One region of the Massilia sp. 9096 genome, then DNA from elsewhere that is predicted to be linked to it. Evidence: riboswitches for the same ligand, from Rfam matches in the RefSeq annotation. Region 1 holds a riboswitch; the other holds the start of a gene.
The links. Region 1 has a riboswitch for cobalamin ahead of FA90_RS01530 (TonB-dependent receptor). Riboswitches for the same ligand answer to the same signal wherever they lie in the genome.
Positions count from the first base shown of each region.

Region 2: linked by a shared signal. The riboswitch ahead of FA90_RS17920 (energy-coupling factor ABC transporter permease) and the one ahead of FA90_RS01530 (TonB-dependent receptor) in region 1 are both predicted to bind cobalamin.

Region 1 covers NZ_JQNN01000001.1:351,039-358,651, reverse strand. The annotation lists gene FA90_RS01530 (TonB-dependent receptor) at 27-2,021, opposite strand; cobalamin riboswitch at 2,099-2,343, opposite strand; gene FA90_RS01525 (M1 family metallopeptidase) at 2,470-4,704, shown strand; gene FA90_RS01520 (hypothetical protein) at 4,734-5,651, shown strand; gene FA90_RS01515 (class III extradiol ring-cleavage dioxygenase) at 5,699-6,511, shown strand; gene ylqF (ribosome biogenesis GTPase YlqF) at 6,651-7,598, opposite strand.
Region 2 covers NZ_JQNN01000001.1:4,136,926-4,144,538, reverse strand. The annotation lists gene FA90_RS17930 (alanine--glyoxylate aminotransferase family protein) at 1-890, opposite strand, end outside; gene FA90_RS17925 (GntR family transcriptional regulator) at 1,108-1,821, shown strand; cobalamin riboswitch at 1,925-2,146, shown strand; gene FA90_RS17920 (energy-coupling factor ABC transporter permease) at 2,267-2,947, shown strand; gene FA90_RS17915 (energy-coupling factor ABC transporter substrate-binding protein) at 2,944-3,303, shown strand; gene cbiQ (cobalt ECF transporter T component CbiQ) at 3,293-4,039, shown strand; gene FA90_RS17905 (energy-coupling factor ABC transporter ATP-binding protein) at 4,036-4,929, shown strand; gene cobM (precorrin-4 C(11)-methyltransferase) at 4,919-5,710, shown strand; gene FA90_RS17895 (sirohydrochlorin chelatase) at 5,707-6,756, shown strand; gene FA90_RS17890 (precorrin-8X methylmutase) at 6,753-7,448, shown strand; gene FA90_RS17885 (cobalt-precorrin-5B (C(1))-methyltransferase) at 7,445-7,613, shown strand, end outside.

The sequences.
Region 1 (7,613 bases):
CTGGCTTAGTTTGCCCCCGTTCGGGCTCAGAACGCGTAACGCACCGACAGCTTCATCTGGCGCCCATCGCTCGGATAAATGCCGTCCTGGCAACCGAACGCATTGCTGAAATAATGGCGGTCGGCCAGGTTCAGCCCTGACAGCGCCAGTTCCCAGCGGTTCAGCTGTAGCGCATAGCGCGCGTCCAGCGTCGCGTAGCCGGGCACGTGCGCCGGGCAGCTGTTGTCGAAGTCGCTGCCGTAGCGCTGGTGGTCGACGAATTGCGCACCGGCGTCCACGGTCTGGTTGGCGGTCGGCTGCCAGGCCAGGCGCACGGTCAGCACGTTCTTCGGCACCAGCACCATTTCACGCCCGGCGTTCGGGCCATCGGTGAAGCGGGCGACCACGTGCTGCAGGTGGGCGGTGGCGCGCCAGCCGGCGGCCAGCCGGGCTTCGCCGTCGAGCTCGAAGCCTTCGCGCTCGGTCGGATCCAAATTGGTGTTGGCGCCGAACGGGGCGTACGCCGTCGGGGTCGGATCGAAGAAGATCTCGTTGTCCAGCTTGTGGCGGAAGGCGCGCAGGGTCAGCTTGCGTGCCTCGTCGCCGACGCTGGCGCCCAGCTCGACGTCGTGCGAGGTCTGTCCCTTCAGGATGGCGCCGTTGGCGGTGTAGCTGTTTTCGTCGACGTTGGCCACGCGGTAGCTCTGCCCCGCCTTGCCGTAGACTTCCAGCAGCGGCAGCGGCTTGAGGCTGGCTTGGGCTTCCCAGGCGTTCTGCGACTGCGCGGTGCTTTGCGCAGAGCCGGGCGACAGCGCATCGCTGTAGTCCTTGTCGAACAGTTCGTGGCGCGCGCCGATGGCCAGGCGGCCGTCGTGGGCGGGGTCGAAACGCAGCGCGTCGTGCAGGTAGACCGCTTTCGAGCTCTGGCTGGCGTCGGCCAGCGAGTAGTCGGAGGTGGTCTTGCGCTTCCAGCGGATCAGGTCGATGCCGCCGACCAGCTCGTTGCCCATGCCGGCCACCTGCGTGCGCCAGCGCGCGCGCGGGGAGAGCTGGTCCTGGCGGCTGTCGTAGGCGCCGACCGAGGGGTAGTCGGTCGACAGGTAGTTGGAACGCGCGTTGCGCTCGCGGTGCGACAGCTCGGCGGCCAGGTCGACGTCGCCGGCGCGGACTTCGCCGAAGGCGGTGATGCGGTCGGTATTGAGCGCGCCAAAGTCGAGCGGCGTCTTGGTCCGGCGCGGATCGGCTTCGAACTCGGCCAGGGTCAGCGAACCCGGCAGGCGCGAATCCTGGCGCGCGCTTTCCACGCGGATGCCGACCCGGCCGCCTTCGAAGCGGGTCTGCAGGCCCAGGCTCATGCTGTCCTGGTCGAAGGCGCTGTTGGCGCGGTAGTTCTGGGTGCCCTGGCGCATCACCGACAGGTCGGCCGCGATCGGTCCGGTGACTTGCGACAGCGCGGCGCGCACGTCGTGCTCGTGGAATTGGCCGCCTTCCGCGAACACCGAGCCGTGCAGGCCCGGCTGCTGCGCGCGGCGCGTGAAGATCTGGATCACGCCGCCGGTCGCGCCTTCGCCGAACAGCACGCTGTTGCCGCCGCGCGTGATCTCGATGTGGTCGACGGTGTCGATCGGGATGGTGGAGAGCACGGTGTTGGACAGCTCGTTCTCGTTCAGGCGCACGCCGTCGACGAAGATCACCATGTTCTGCGCGCTGTTGGTGCCGAAGCCGCCCAGGTCGAGGCCGAAGTCGGGCGAGCCGTCCAGGCTCTGGCGGCCGAACACGCCGCCGATCTTGCGGATGGCGGCATTGACGTCGTTCACGCCGGCGCGGCGGATGTCGTTCTGGGTGATCACGGTCGAGCCGATCGGCGTGGATGCGGCATCGCCCGGGAAGCGCGCACCGGTGACGACGACGGTCGATGGGGCCGACGAGGGGGCCAAATCCTGGGCGCCGGCTTGGGCTGCGAGGATGGACATGGAGATGGCGCAGGCCAGCGCGAGCGGCCTGATGGCCGGCTTGGCGCCGGTGGCAACAGCAGAATTCATTGGATGCTTTACAAGTGACAAGTTGGCCGGCGCGCGTCCCCGCATGCTGGCTCGAACGGAAGCGCTTCCTTCATGAAGCCGCTTCCCCCTGTCCTGGCCGGTATCCGGGCTTGCAAGACGGACCGTTCCACCTTCCCATGCTTGCGCACAGTGGTCGTCGGAACGGCCAGCCGCATACGACGCGCGGCGCTTGCTTACCGTTGCGGGGGCAGCACACGTTGGCGTTCGCCCGTGGGGCGGCGCGCCGTGTTTCCCGCTCACTATATTGATGAGGCTGCGCGCGCAGAACGCGCACGCGGGCACCAGAACCGGGCAATTATAACCTTGCCAAGCCGGAGGGCCGGCGGTGTTGCGCTTTTTCGCCGTCAATTCACGTAAATTTTGGAAACTTTGCAGCAATCTCGCATATAGTGTCGCGATAACAATATCTTTGTTTGGGGGTTTGCGAATGAGATTGCGTTTCAAGCGAATCAAAGCGGGCGCCGTGTACGTCCTGCTGGCAGCCGGCGGGGCGGTTACCGCCGACCTGCTGGCCCAGGGCGGCGCCCCATCCGCGGCGCCCCCGGCCACCGTACCGGCACAGCTGCCGGCCCAGTCGCCGGACGGCATCGCACTGGCCGCGCCCGACGCCGCCGTGGTCAGCGTGCCCAGCAGCCCGGATGCCTGGGGCGGCGCGCGCACCGGCCAGGAAGCGACGCTGTCGGACCGCGTGGTCAGCTACGACATCGACGCCACCCTCGACCCGGACAAGCACGTGGTCGACGGCCGCGAAAAGCTGACCTGGCGCAACCGCAGCAACGTGCCGGTGAAAAGCGTCTACCTGCACCTGTACATGAACGCCTTCGAAGGGATGGGCTCGACCTTCCTGACCGAGAAGCGCGTGCGCGACAGCCAGTTCCGCTCCGGCGTCGACATCAAGGAAGGCGAATGGGGCCACATCGCCTTGAACCGCGTCAGCCAGGGCGGCGCGCCGGTGCCGTGGATGTTCGTCCACCCCGACAACGGCCCGGCCAGCGACCACACCGTGGTCCGTTTCGACCTGCCGGCCGCGGTTCTGCCTAACGCATCGACGCTGCTCGACATCGACTTTCGCACCCAGCTGCCGCGCGTGATGGCGCGCACCGGCTACTTCGGCAGCTTCCACCTGGTCGGCCAGTGGTTCCCCAAGATCGGCGTGCTGGAACTGCCGGGCGAGCGCGGCGCCACCGCCCCGCGCTGGAACGTGCACGAATTCCACCTGAATTCCGAGTTCTATGCGGACTTCGGCCTGTACGACGTGCGCTTGACCACGCCCAAGGCGTACACGGTCGGCGCCGTCGGCGAACTGCAAGGCGCCCCGGTCGAAAAGAACGGCATGGTCACGCGCCGCTTCGTGCAGGGCGACGTGCACGACTTCGCCTGGACCGCCGACAAACGCACCGCCAAGCCGATCGTCGACACCTGGACCGGCCCCGGCAGCCCGAAGGTGAACATCACCGTGCTGTATCCGCCCGAGTACGCGGCCAGCGCCGGCCCGGCGCTGCAGGCGACCAAGGATTCGCTGACCTTTTTCTCCAACACGCTCGGTCCCTATCCCTATAAGACCGTGACCGTGGTGATCCCGCCCTACAACGCGGAAGAAGCCGGCGGCATGGAATACCCGACCTTCTTCACCGCCGAAGGCTATCGCAACGCCGACCCGGACACGGCCACGCGCTTCGAACTCGACTTCGTCACCATCCACGAATTCGGCCACGGCTACTTCTACGGCCTGCTGGCCTCGAACGAGTTCGAAGAGCCGATGCTGGACGAAGGCTTGAACGAGTACTGGGACCTGCGCATGCTGCGCGCGCGCGGCCAGGACCTCCACCTCGCCACCCCCTTCCTGAAAAAGATCGGCTTCGCGCCCGCGGTCACGCCCTTCGCCATGGAGCGCGGCGGCATGCCTCGCCTCGAGCCGGCCGACCCGCTCGGCCAGAACGCCTGGGACCGGCTGCAGGACATCGGCCCGGTCTACTCGCGTACCGCGGTCACGATGCGCGACCTCGAAGCGCGCATCGGCAAGGAGCCGATGGAGCGCGCCTTCAAGGAGTACTACCGCCGCTGGCACTTCCGCCACCCGGGCATCGCCGACCTGCGCGAGACCCTGGCCGAAGTCACCGGCCAGCGCGCCGCGGTCGAGCAGGTGTTCGCGCAGCAGGTGACCGCCGCCACCCGCGTCGACGACCGCATCGCGGCGCTCACCAGCCGCGAGGAACTGCCGCTGCCCGGCACCCGTCAGGTCGGCGGCGCCTGGGTCGAGGACAAGCAGAAAGACCTCGACAAGCGCATCGACAAGGCGCGCGAGGACTGGAAGAAGGCGCATCCGAAGGCGGCCGAAGGCACGGGCCCCTACCCGTTCCGCACCGAAGTGACGGTGCGCCGCAATGGCGCCAGCGTGCCGCAGACGCTGCTCGTGAAATTCGCCGACGGCACCAGCGAGATCGTGCGCTGGGACGCCAGCGAGAATTGGCACAAGTTCAGCTGGATCAAGCCGGCCAAGGCGGTGTCGGCCGAGCTCGACCCGCAGCGCATCCACTACCTCGACGTCAGCAAACTGAACGACAGCCGCACCGTCGAGCTTGATGCCAGCGCGTCGCGCCGCTGGGGCTGGGATTTCTCGGCCATCGTCGAAGCCCTGTTCTCCCTGATCGCGAGCGTATGATGAGCCTGCACACCCTCGATACCCCCTCCATGGCCCCGCACCACGCCGGCAACCTGCGCCGGCCGACCGCGTTGCGCACCGTCGTCGCGGCGATCCGCTCGGCCCTGCAATGGCGCCTGCTGCTGTGGTGGCTGCTCCTGCTGGCGCTGCCGACCTTCGTCGCCAGCCTGCCGATGTGGCAGATGCTGGGCGATTCTCTCGACCACTCGATCTACGCGCCCCGGCTGGCCCAGGCGCTCGACGGCCTGGCCGTGTCCGACCTGATGACCGGCGCGCGCGAGCACTACGCCAGCGCGCTCGGCGCCGGCGCCATCGTCGCCGCGCTGCTGACGCTGCTGCTGTCGCCGCTGCTGGCCTCGATGACCCTTGCGGCCGCGCGCGCGCGCGACCGGCTCGGCTTCCTGCCGCTGCTGGCGTCGGGTGCGCAAGGTTACGGCCGCATGCTGCGCATGCTGATCGTGGCGATCGTCCCGCTCGGCATCGCCGCCGTGCTCGCCGGCGTGGTCACGCACCTGGCCAGCAAGAGCGCCGAGACCGCGCTGCTGGAAGGCGACGCGGTGCACGCCTCGCACGTCGCGCTGGGCATCAGCGCGGTGCTGCTGCTGCTGGCCCACGCCACCGTCGACAACGGCCGCGCCCTGCTCGGCAACGACCGCCGCCGCCGCTCGGCCTGGCTGGCCTGGTGGCACGGCAGCAAGCTGCTGGTGCGCCGTCCGCTGGCGGTGCTCGGCACCTACTTCATCACTACCGCGCTCGGCCTGGCGGCGGCAAGCCTGATCGCGCTGGCGCGCCTGCATGTGCCCGCGCTGGGCGGTGGCGGCACGCTGGGCGCGATCGTGCTGACCCAGCTGGGTGTACTGGTGCTCGGCTGGACGCGCAGCGCGCGCCTGTTCGCGCTGATGGCGCTGGCGCGCGACAAGCGGGTGTGGATCGCGCCGCACGGTTGAACAGCGGATCAGCTACCATGGCCGCTCCGATCACTGAAGGAGCGACCATGTCCACCCGCCTGCCCACCTATTTCGTCTCGCACGGAGGCGGCCCCTGGCCGTGGATGAAGGCCCAGTACGGCCAGGCCTACGACAAGCTGGAAGCGTCGCTGGTCGATATCAAGCGCCAGGTCGGGCAGCGCCCGAAGGCCGTGCTGGTCGTGACCAGCCACTGGGAGACCGACGGCTTCATGGTGTCGTCGGGCACACGGCCCGGCATGATCTACGACTACGGCGGCTTCCCGCCGCACACTTACCAGATCCAGTACCCGGCGCCGGGCGATCCTGTATTGGCGGCGCGGGTTGCCGAGCTGCTGAACGCAGCGGGCCTGCCAGCCGGCCTGGATCCGGAGCGCGGCTTCGACCACGGCACCTTTTCGATGCTGGCACCGGTTTATCCGGAGGCCGACATGCCGGTGGTGCAGCTGTCGATCCGCCACGGCTACGACCCGGCCGTCCACCTGGCCGCCGGCCGCGCGCTGGCGCCGCTGCGCGACGAGGGCGTGCTGATCATCGGCAGCGGCCTGTCCTTCCACAACCTGCGCCAGTTCGGCCCGGGTGGCGCCCTGGCCTCGCACAACTTCGACGCCTGGCTGCAGTATGCGTTGCTGGAATTGTCGCCAGCGGAGCGCGAGCAGGCGATGCTGGACTGGAGCGCCGCGCCCCACGCGCGCGTCGCGCACCCGCGCGAGGATCACCTGGTGCCGCTGTGGGTGGCGCTCGGGGCGGCCGAGCAGGAAGCGGCCGCGTGCGTGTATCACGAGGATAGTTTTTTTGGGGCGTTGACGGTGTCCAGCTTCAGGTTCGGGCAGACCGACTGATTAACGGGCCCTGGAAAACCGTTGCGAGCGACCGCAGAGGTGGTCGAGAAGCGCAGACGTACCGACGGTACGGCCGGTCCGCCGTAGCGGAGCATCGCAGACCGCCTCAGCAACGTGCAGTAGGTTTATCAAGGCTCCATCACGTACCGCGCTTCCCGCGCGCCGCCTCTTCCGCCTTCGCCGCCGCCTTCTCGGCCGCAATCCGCGCCTTCTCTTCCATCGCGATGCGATGCTGCTCCAGCGCCGCCGCCCGCGTCTCCGGGGTCTCGAGGCTGATGCGCCCCAGCGCGCCCTGGCGATAATCCTGCAGGAACACGTGCGCCGCCTTTTCGTAGTCGAATTCGCCGCCGCGCACGCGGAAGCCGCGGCGCAGCGCCACGCCTTCGATCACGCCGAAGCCATCGATGCCGTCCGTCTTCATGCCGTAGCGTTCACGCAGCAGGTGCGGGTAGCGCTCGAGCAGCAGCGTGCCGAGGAACTCGGCGACTTCTTCCTCGATCACGGCGTTGGTGCCGACCGCGTGGCTGGCGGCCAGCATCATGCCGTCGCTGTCCATGGCGATCTTCGGCCACAGCATGCCGGGGGTGTCGACCAGCACGGTGAACTTGTCGAGGTAGAGCTTTTGCTGGGCCTTGGTCACGGCCGGCTCGTCGCCGACCTTGGCCACGCGCTTCTTCAAGAGCGCGTTCATCAGCGTCGATTTGCCGACGTTCGGGATTCCCATGATCATGATGCGCAGCGGCTTGGTCGGCACGCCGCGGTGCGGGGCCAGCTGCTTGCACAGGTCGGGGATCCTGGCCACGTCCGACGGCTTCTTGGTCGTCATCGGGTAGGCGGTGACGCCCGGCTGGGCGTCGTACCAGGCAGCCCACTGCGCGGTGACGGCGGGGTCGGCCAGGTCGGTCTTGTTGAGCACCTTCAGGCAGGGGCGCTGGCGGAACTTGCGCAGCTCTTCCACCATCGGGTTGCTGCTCGCCTGCGGCAGGCGCGCGTCGAGGACCTCGATGACCACATCGGTATTTTCCATCTGCTCCGCCGCCTGTTTGCGGGCGGCGGCCATGTGGCCCGGGAACCATTGAATCGACATTTCTTATCTCAAATC
Region 2 (7,613 bases), 3.8 Mb from region 1:
CCCCATGCCTTGACCGCCGTGCGGCAGGCATGCGCCAGACGTTCGTGGCGCGCGAAGGTGTTGTCCAGGCCCTCGCCCAGGATCATGTCGAGCGCTTCGGCCAGGCCGTACAGCAGGTTGGTGTTCGGCGTGTATGGCCAGTAGCCGGTGGCGTTCATCTCGATGATCTCGTGCCAGCCCCAGAACGCCTTCGGCAGTTTCGCGCTCTTGCTGGCGGCGAGCGCCTTTTTCGAGACCGCGTTGAAGCTGATCCCCGGCGGCAGCATCAGGCCTTTTTGCGAACCGGAGACGGTGACGTCGACGCCCCACTCGTCATGGCGGTAATCGGCCGAGGCCAGGCCGGAAATCGTGTCGACCAGCAGCAGGGCAGGGTGGCCGGCGTTGTCGATGGCCTTGCGGACCGCGGCGATGTTCGAGGTGACGCCGGTCGAGGTTTCGTTGTGGACCACGCACACGGCCTTGATCTCGTGCGCGGCGTCCTGGCGCAGGCGCGCTTCGATCATGTCGGCCTGCACGCCGCGGCGCCAGCCTTCGATGCCGGGCAAGCCGAGGAATTCCGGCTTCAGGCCGAGCGCCTCGGCCATCTTCTTCCACAGGGTGGCGAAGTGGCCGGTCTCGTACATCAGCACGTGGTCACCCGGGCTCAGGGTATTGGTCAGCGCCGCTTCCCACGCGCCGGTGCCGGAGGCCGGATAGATCACGACCGGCTGCTCGGTCTTGAAGATCTGCTTGATGCCTGCCAGGACCTGCAGACCGAGCGCGCCGAATTCCGGGCCGCGGTGGTCGATGGTCGGGTAGCTCATGGCGCGCAGGATGCGGTCCGGGACCGGGCTGGGGCCAGGGATCTGCAGGAAGTGACGGCCGGCGGGGTGGAAATCCAGTTTCAACATGGTGCCTCCAAAAAATCAGTGATTGATTCATTTTGTATTTTGCATGCAAAACGAGTCTAGACCCTGTTTCGGCGAAGGTAAAGGTTTATTTCGAGGCAATACTGAACAGTAACTTTTGCAGATGACAACCGTGTTACGTCAGGTGTAAGGACGTGCGGACGCAGATCTGAAAACCTCGCATGTTAAAATAACAGCGAAAAGCAAGCTAAGGTTTTGTATGCAAAATTCAGTGATCGAGCCGCAAGCCGGCTCCGTAGCGGCCGGACTGGCCGTCCCCAGGCTGGCGCGCCAGCATCTGCACGACAGCGTCGTCGAGCACCTGCGCCATTTGATCGTCGAAGCGGTATTCGCACCCGGTACCAAGCTCAACGAGCGCGAATTGTGCGAAACGATGGGCATCTCGCGCACGCCCCTGCGCGAGGCGCTCAAGGCATTGGCGGTCGAAGGGCTGGTCGAGATTTCGCCCAACCGCGGCGCCTCGGTCTACAAGATGTCGACGACCGAAGTCCGCGAGACCTTCGAAGTCATGAGCGGCCTGGAAGCGTTGGCCGGCGAGCTGGCCTGCGAGCGCATCAGCGAAGGGGAGATCGCCGAGATCAAGGCGCTGCACTACGCCATGTTGACCTGCAAGGCGCAGAACGACTTGCCCGGGTATTACAGCCGCAACCAGGCGATCCACGACAAGATCAACGAGGCCGCGCGCAATTCGGTCCTGCGCCAGACTTACCTGAGCGTCAACCGGCGGCTCCAGGCGCTGCGTTTCAAGTCGAATTTCAAGTCCGGCAAATGGGACCGGGCGGCCCACGACCACGAAGAGATGATCGAGGCGCTGGAAGCGCGCGACGGCAAGCGCCTCGGCGCCATCCTGCGCCAGCACCTGCTGGACAAGCGCGACGCGGTGATGGACATGCCCTCGAGCGTGGGCGACTAGCATCGCACGGCGCCGGTGCCGTCATCAGCCCGGACCGCGCCCTCGAGGATGGCGCCGCCGCCACGCTTTGGCCGAGCAATACTGGCACCCCCTCCCTCATCCGTGTAATATCTCGACCTTGGGTGCGCCACTCCCGCCCGGGAGCTGGCGTTAAACGGGAAACCGGTGACTCCGCGTCCACTTCGAACGCGGCCATTCCGGTGCAGCCCCCGCTGCTGTAAGCCTGACGACTCCGGTCATATGCCACTGCGACGACAAGATCGCGGGAAGGCCCGGAGAAGGATGACGGCGAGCCAGAATACCGGCCCAAACAAGCCAGCACCATTCCCCGGGGTGACGGGAAGCGCTGTCGACTTGCGTCGCGTGCCCGCACCCGTCCCTCGTCGGCCGTCCCTGCCTCCCCGTTTGTTTGGTGCCTTTATGACCATTCGACGGGAGGTTTCGAATGCACATCATGGAAGGCTTTCTGCCGCCCGCGCACGCGCTCGGCTGGACTGCCGTATCCCTTCCTTTCCTGGCCTGGGGCCTGCGCTCGATGGGGCGCAGCTTGCAGGCACATCCCGAGCGGCGCATGCTGCTCGGCGTGGCGGCGGCGTTCGCGTTCCTGCTGTCGGCGCTGAAGCTGCCGTCGGTGACCGGCAGCTGTTCGCATCCGACCGGCGTGGGCCTGGGCGCCTTGTTGTTCGGCCCCGCGGCGATGGTGCCGGTCGGCTTCGTCGTGTTGCTGTTCCAGGCGCTCCTGATGGCGCATGGCGGCATCACCACGCTCGGCGCCAACGTGTTTTCGATGGCGATCGTCGGCCCGTTCGTCTCGTATGGCGTGTTCCGCGCGGTGGGCGCGCTCGGCTTGTCCCGCTCCGTCGCCGTGTTCCTGGCGGCCTGCCTGGGCGACCTGGCGACGTACGTGACGACCTCCGCCCAGCTGGCCCTGGCCTTTCCCGATGCGGTCGGCGGCTTCCAGGTCTCGTTCCTGAAATTCGCCGGCATCTTCGCGCTGACCCAGGTGCCGATCGCGATCAGCGAAGGCTTGTTGACGGTGCTGGTGGTGAACGCGATGGCGCGCTTCAATGCGCACGAGCTGCGTGCGCTGCCGGTGATGTCGCTGCGCGCGCGGGAGGGCACATGAAAGCGCGCACCTGGCTGACGTGGGCGGTGATCGTGCTCGTGACCGTGCTGCCGCTGTGGCTGATCGGCGCAACGCCGGGCACGCCGGGAACAGCGCTGTTCGGCGGGTCCGACGACCGCGCACAGCAAGCCATCGGCACCATCGCGCCCGGCTACCGGCCGTGGTTTTCGCCGGTGTTCACGCCGGCGAGCGACGAGATCGCGTCGCTGCTGTTCGCGCTGCAGGCGGCCATCGGCGCCGGCGTGATCGGCTACTGGCTCGGCCTGTCGGTCGCGCGCGAGCGCGCGCAGGCACCGGCGACGGCGACGGCCGCAGCATCGGCAGCAGAAGCGCCGCGGGAGCATCGTGCGGATTGAAGCCGCCGCCTACGCCAGCCGCTGGCTGGATGTCGCGCCCTCCGCGAAAGCGCTGCTGGCGCTGGCCGGCGTCGGCGCGGCCTGGATCGCGGCCGGCCCGGGCGCACTGGCGCTGCTCGCATTGCTCTTGATGCAGGCGACGCTGCTGGGCGCGCGCGTACCGGTGCGCACCTACTTTGGCGTGTTGCTGGCGCCGCTCGGGTTCCTGCTGCTGTCCTGCCTGACGATGCTGGTGTCGCCCGGTGCGGACGGCGCCTGGCACTGGAACGCGGCGATGCTGCCGACGGTTGCACGCAGCGCGCTGCGCTCGCTGGCCGTGCTGGCGGCGCTGCTCGGCCTGACCTTGACCACCCCCATGCCCGACCTGTTCGCGCTGCTGCGCCGCCTGCGTACGCCCGAGCTGCTGCTCGACCTGATGGCGCTGTGCTACCGCATGTTGTTCGTGCTGCGCCAGGCCTGGGATGACGGCGTCACCGCGCAACAGGCGCGCCTGGGCTACGGCGGCTGGCGCCACGGCTGGCGTTCGATGGCGCTGCTGATCGGGCAGATGGCGGTGCAGGTCTGGCAGCGCGCCGCGGCTCTTCAAATGGCGGCCGATGCGCGCGCCTACCAGGGCACGCTGCGCTTCCTGCCCGCCGATTTTCCCAGGGCGCGCCGCCAGAACCGCAACGCGCTGCTCGCCGGCGCGGCGCTGCTGGCGATCGCGCTCGCCGATCGCTGGGGGGCTGGCCTGTGACGACGCCCCTGCTGCAACTGCAAAACGTCGACCATGTCTTCGCTGATGGCAGCACTGAGGGCAGCGCCGGCCTGCGCGGCTGCAGCCTGGCGCTGGCGCGCGGCCACCGCCATGCGCTGCTGGGCGCGAACGGCGCGGGTAAGACCACCGTGCTGCAGCACCTGAACGGCCTGCTGCGCCCGAGCGCCGGATGCGTGCTGTGGAACGGCCGCCCGGTCGACTACGGCCGCAAGGGCCTGGCCGAGCTGCGCCGCAATGTCGGCCTGGTGTTCCAGAATCCGGAGCGCCAGCTGTTTTCGGCCCAGGTCGAGGAAGACGTATCGTTCGGCCCGCTCAACCTCGGCCTGGACGCGGCCACCGTGCGTGCGCGCGTGGCGTCCGCGCTCGATGCGGTCGGCCTGCGCGAGCATGCCCGGCGCGCCGTGCACCACCTGAGCTTCGGCCAGAAGAAGCGCGTCTGCATCGCCGGCGTGCTGGCGATGGAGCCCCAGGTGCTGCTGCTGGACGAGCCGATGGCCGGCCTGGACGCGCCGATGCAGCTGGAGCTGGCCGCGCTGCTGGAGCGCCTGGCGGCGCGCGGCGTGACGATCCTGCTGTCGACCCACGACATCGACTTCGCCTACGCCTGGGCCGACGAGATCCACCTGATGGCCGGCGGGCGCTGCATCGCCTCCGGGCCGGCTGCCCAGGTCGCGCACGACGCCGCCGCGCTCGACGCCGCCGGCCAGAGATTGCCGTCCGCGCTGGCGCTGCACGCCCAGCTGGTGGCGCGCCGCGTGCTGCCGCCCGGCCCGGGCCCGCGCAGCGTCGAGGCGGTGCTGGACATGCTGCGCGCGCTGCCGATGAGCGCCCAGGGCGTAACCGAGGAGAACACACCGCATGACATCTGAAACGTTGGGCAAGGTCTGGTTCGTCGGCGCCGGTCCCGGCGACCCCGAACTGGTCACCGTCAAGGGCCAGAAGCTGCTGGCCCAGGCCGGCGCGATCCTGTTCGCCGGCTCGCTGGTCGACCGCGCCGCCACGCTGTACGCGCCGCCCGGCTGCGTCATCCGCGACTCGAAGGACATGACGCTCGAGGAGATGACCGCCTGGCTGGTCGACCAGGCGCGCACCCACGCGACCGTGGTGCGCCTGCAGACCGGCGACCCCGGCCTGTACGGCGCGCTGATCGAGATGGCGCGCCCGCTCACGGTCGAAGGCATCGAGTGGGCCGTGGTGCCCGGCGTGTCCTCGGCGATGGCATCGATGGCCGCCGCCGGCGAATCGATGACGCTGCCCGAAGTCACGCAGACCGTGATCCTCACGCGCGTCGAAGGCCGCACCCCGATGCCCGAAGGCGAAGACCTGGCCAGCCTGGCCGCGCACCGCACCACGATCTGCATCTTCCTGTCGATCACGCTGATGTACAAGGTCGAGGCGGCGCTGCGCGCGGCCGGCTGGCCGGAAGAATCGCCGATGCTGGTCGTGCACAAGGCCAGCTGGCCGGGCGAGGAAAAGATCATCCGCGGCACGCTGGCCACGATCAAGGGCCTGTGCCGCGAAGCCGGCGTGGCCAGCCAGGCGATGATCGTCGCCAGCCCCACGCTCGGCGCGCTGCATTGGGAGACGCTGGTGCGCTCCAAGCTGTACGACCCCACATTCACCCACCGTTTCAGAAAGGCGAGCGCATGAACATCATGATGCAAGCAGCCCCGGCGCATGCAATCGGCGCCGGCGACACCATCCTCATCGTCGGCCATGGCTCGCGCGAGGATTCCGGCAACCAGGAAATCCGCGACTTCACCGCGCAATGGCGCGCGCGCCGCCCCGAGCTGCGCATCGAGCTGTGCTTCATCGAATTCGCGCCGCCCGAGCTGAACGCCGCGCTGCTCGATGCGGCCCGCACGTCGAACCGCGTGCTGGTGGTGCCGCTGATCCTGAATGCGGCCGGCCACGTCAAGATGGAGATCCCGGAAGCGGTCGAGCAGGCGCGCCTGGCCTGCCCGCAGACCGAGATCCTGCTGGCGCCGCACCTGACCGCCTGCGACCCGATCCTGGCGATCCTGAAGCGCCGCCTGCGCAAGGCGATGAATGCGCTGGACATGCCGGATCCGACCACCACCGGCGTGGTGGTGCTGGGGCGCGGCTCGTCCGACCGCGGCGCCAACGGCGAGATGGCGAAGATGGCGCGCTGGCTGCTGGAAGAGGGCGACCACGAGCTGGTCGACCTGGCGTTTACCGGCATCACCTGGCCACGCCTGGAAAAGGTGGTGCAGCGCCAGGTGTTGCTGGGCATGCGCCAGGTCGTGGTGCTGCCGTACTACCTGTACACCGGCACGCTGATGCAGCGCATCCACCGCCAGGTCGAGCACCTGCGCAGCCAGTATCCGCAGGTGCGCTTCTTCTGCGGCGAGCACTTCGGCTTCGAGAAGGAGATCTTCGAATTGATGGACCAGCGCGTGGCCGACCTGCGCGCGGGCGTGCCGGACAGCCGCCTGCCGTGCGACGGCTGCAGCTACCGCGAGATCGCCCACGACATGGGCCACGGCCACTCGCACGCGCATACGCACGAGCATGCGCATGCACCCGCGCACACGCACGAGCAAACGCACAAGCACGAGCACGGCCACGCGCATGAGCACGACCACGCGCATGGGCATGAGCACGCACACGCGCACCACGACCACGACCACGACCACGTGCACGCCCTTCCACACACCGAAGGCCAGGGCGCATGAGCACCGTGAACACCGTCACCGAACAGCTGACGCGCGCCGGCCAGGCGATCGAGCACGACAGCTTCGCGATCATCGACGCCGAGGTCGGCCCGCATGCCTACACCGAGGCGCAGTGGCCGATCGTGCGCCGCATGATCCACGCGAACGCCGACTTCGATTTCAACGGTCTCACCGCTTTCCACCCGGACGCGGTCGAGGCCGGGATCCAGGCGATGCTGGCCGGCGCCACGCCGGTGGTCGCCGACGTCGAGATGATCTGCTCCGGCCTGTCGCAGCCGCGTCTGGGGCACTTCGGCATGACAACGCACCAGTTCATCAGCGACCCCGACGTGATCGACGCGGCCAAGGTCGAGGACACCACGCGCGCGGTGCAGGCGATGCGCAAGGCGCACCGGCTCGGCTTGTTCAACGACGGCGCCATCGTCGGCATCGGCAATGCGCCCACCGCGCTGATCGAGCTGGTGCGCCTGATCCGCGAGGAGGGCGTGCGCCCGGCGCTGGTGGTCGGCATGCCGGTCGGCTTCGTCTCGGCCGCCGAATCGAAGGACCTGATGGCCGAGCTGATCGATGTACCGTGGATCGTGATCCGCGGCCGCAAGGGCGGCTCGACGCTGGTGGTGGCGGCGCTGCACGCGCTGCTGTCCCTGGCCGAGGCGCGTCAAAAAAGCATGCAGCAAGTGCAGCAGGCATGAAAGACAAGGCGGCCGAGCGCGGCACCCGGACCGGCTTCACCACCGGCGCCTGCTCGGCGGCGGCGGCGCGTGCGGCCGTGCTCGGGCTGGCCACCGGCCAGGTGCCGGACGAGATCGAGAGCCTGCTGCCGAACGGCACCCGCGTGCGTTTCACGGTGCACGACG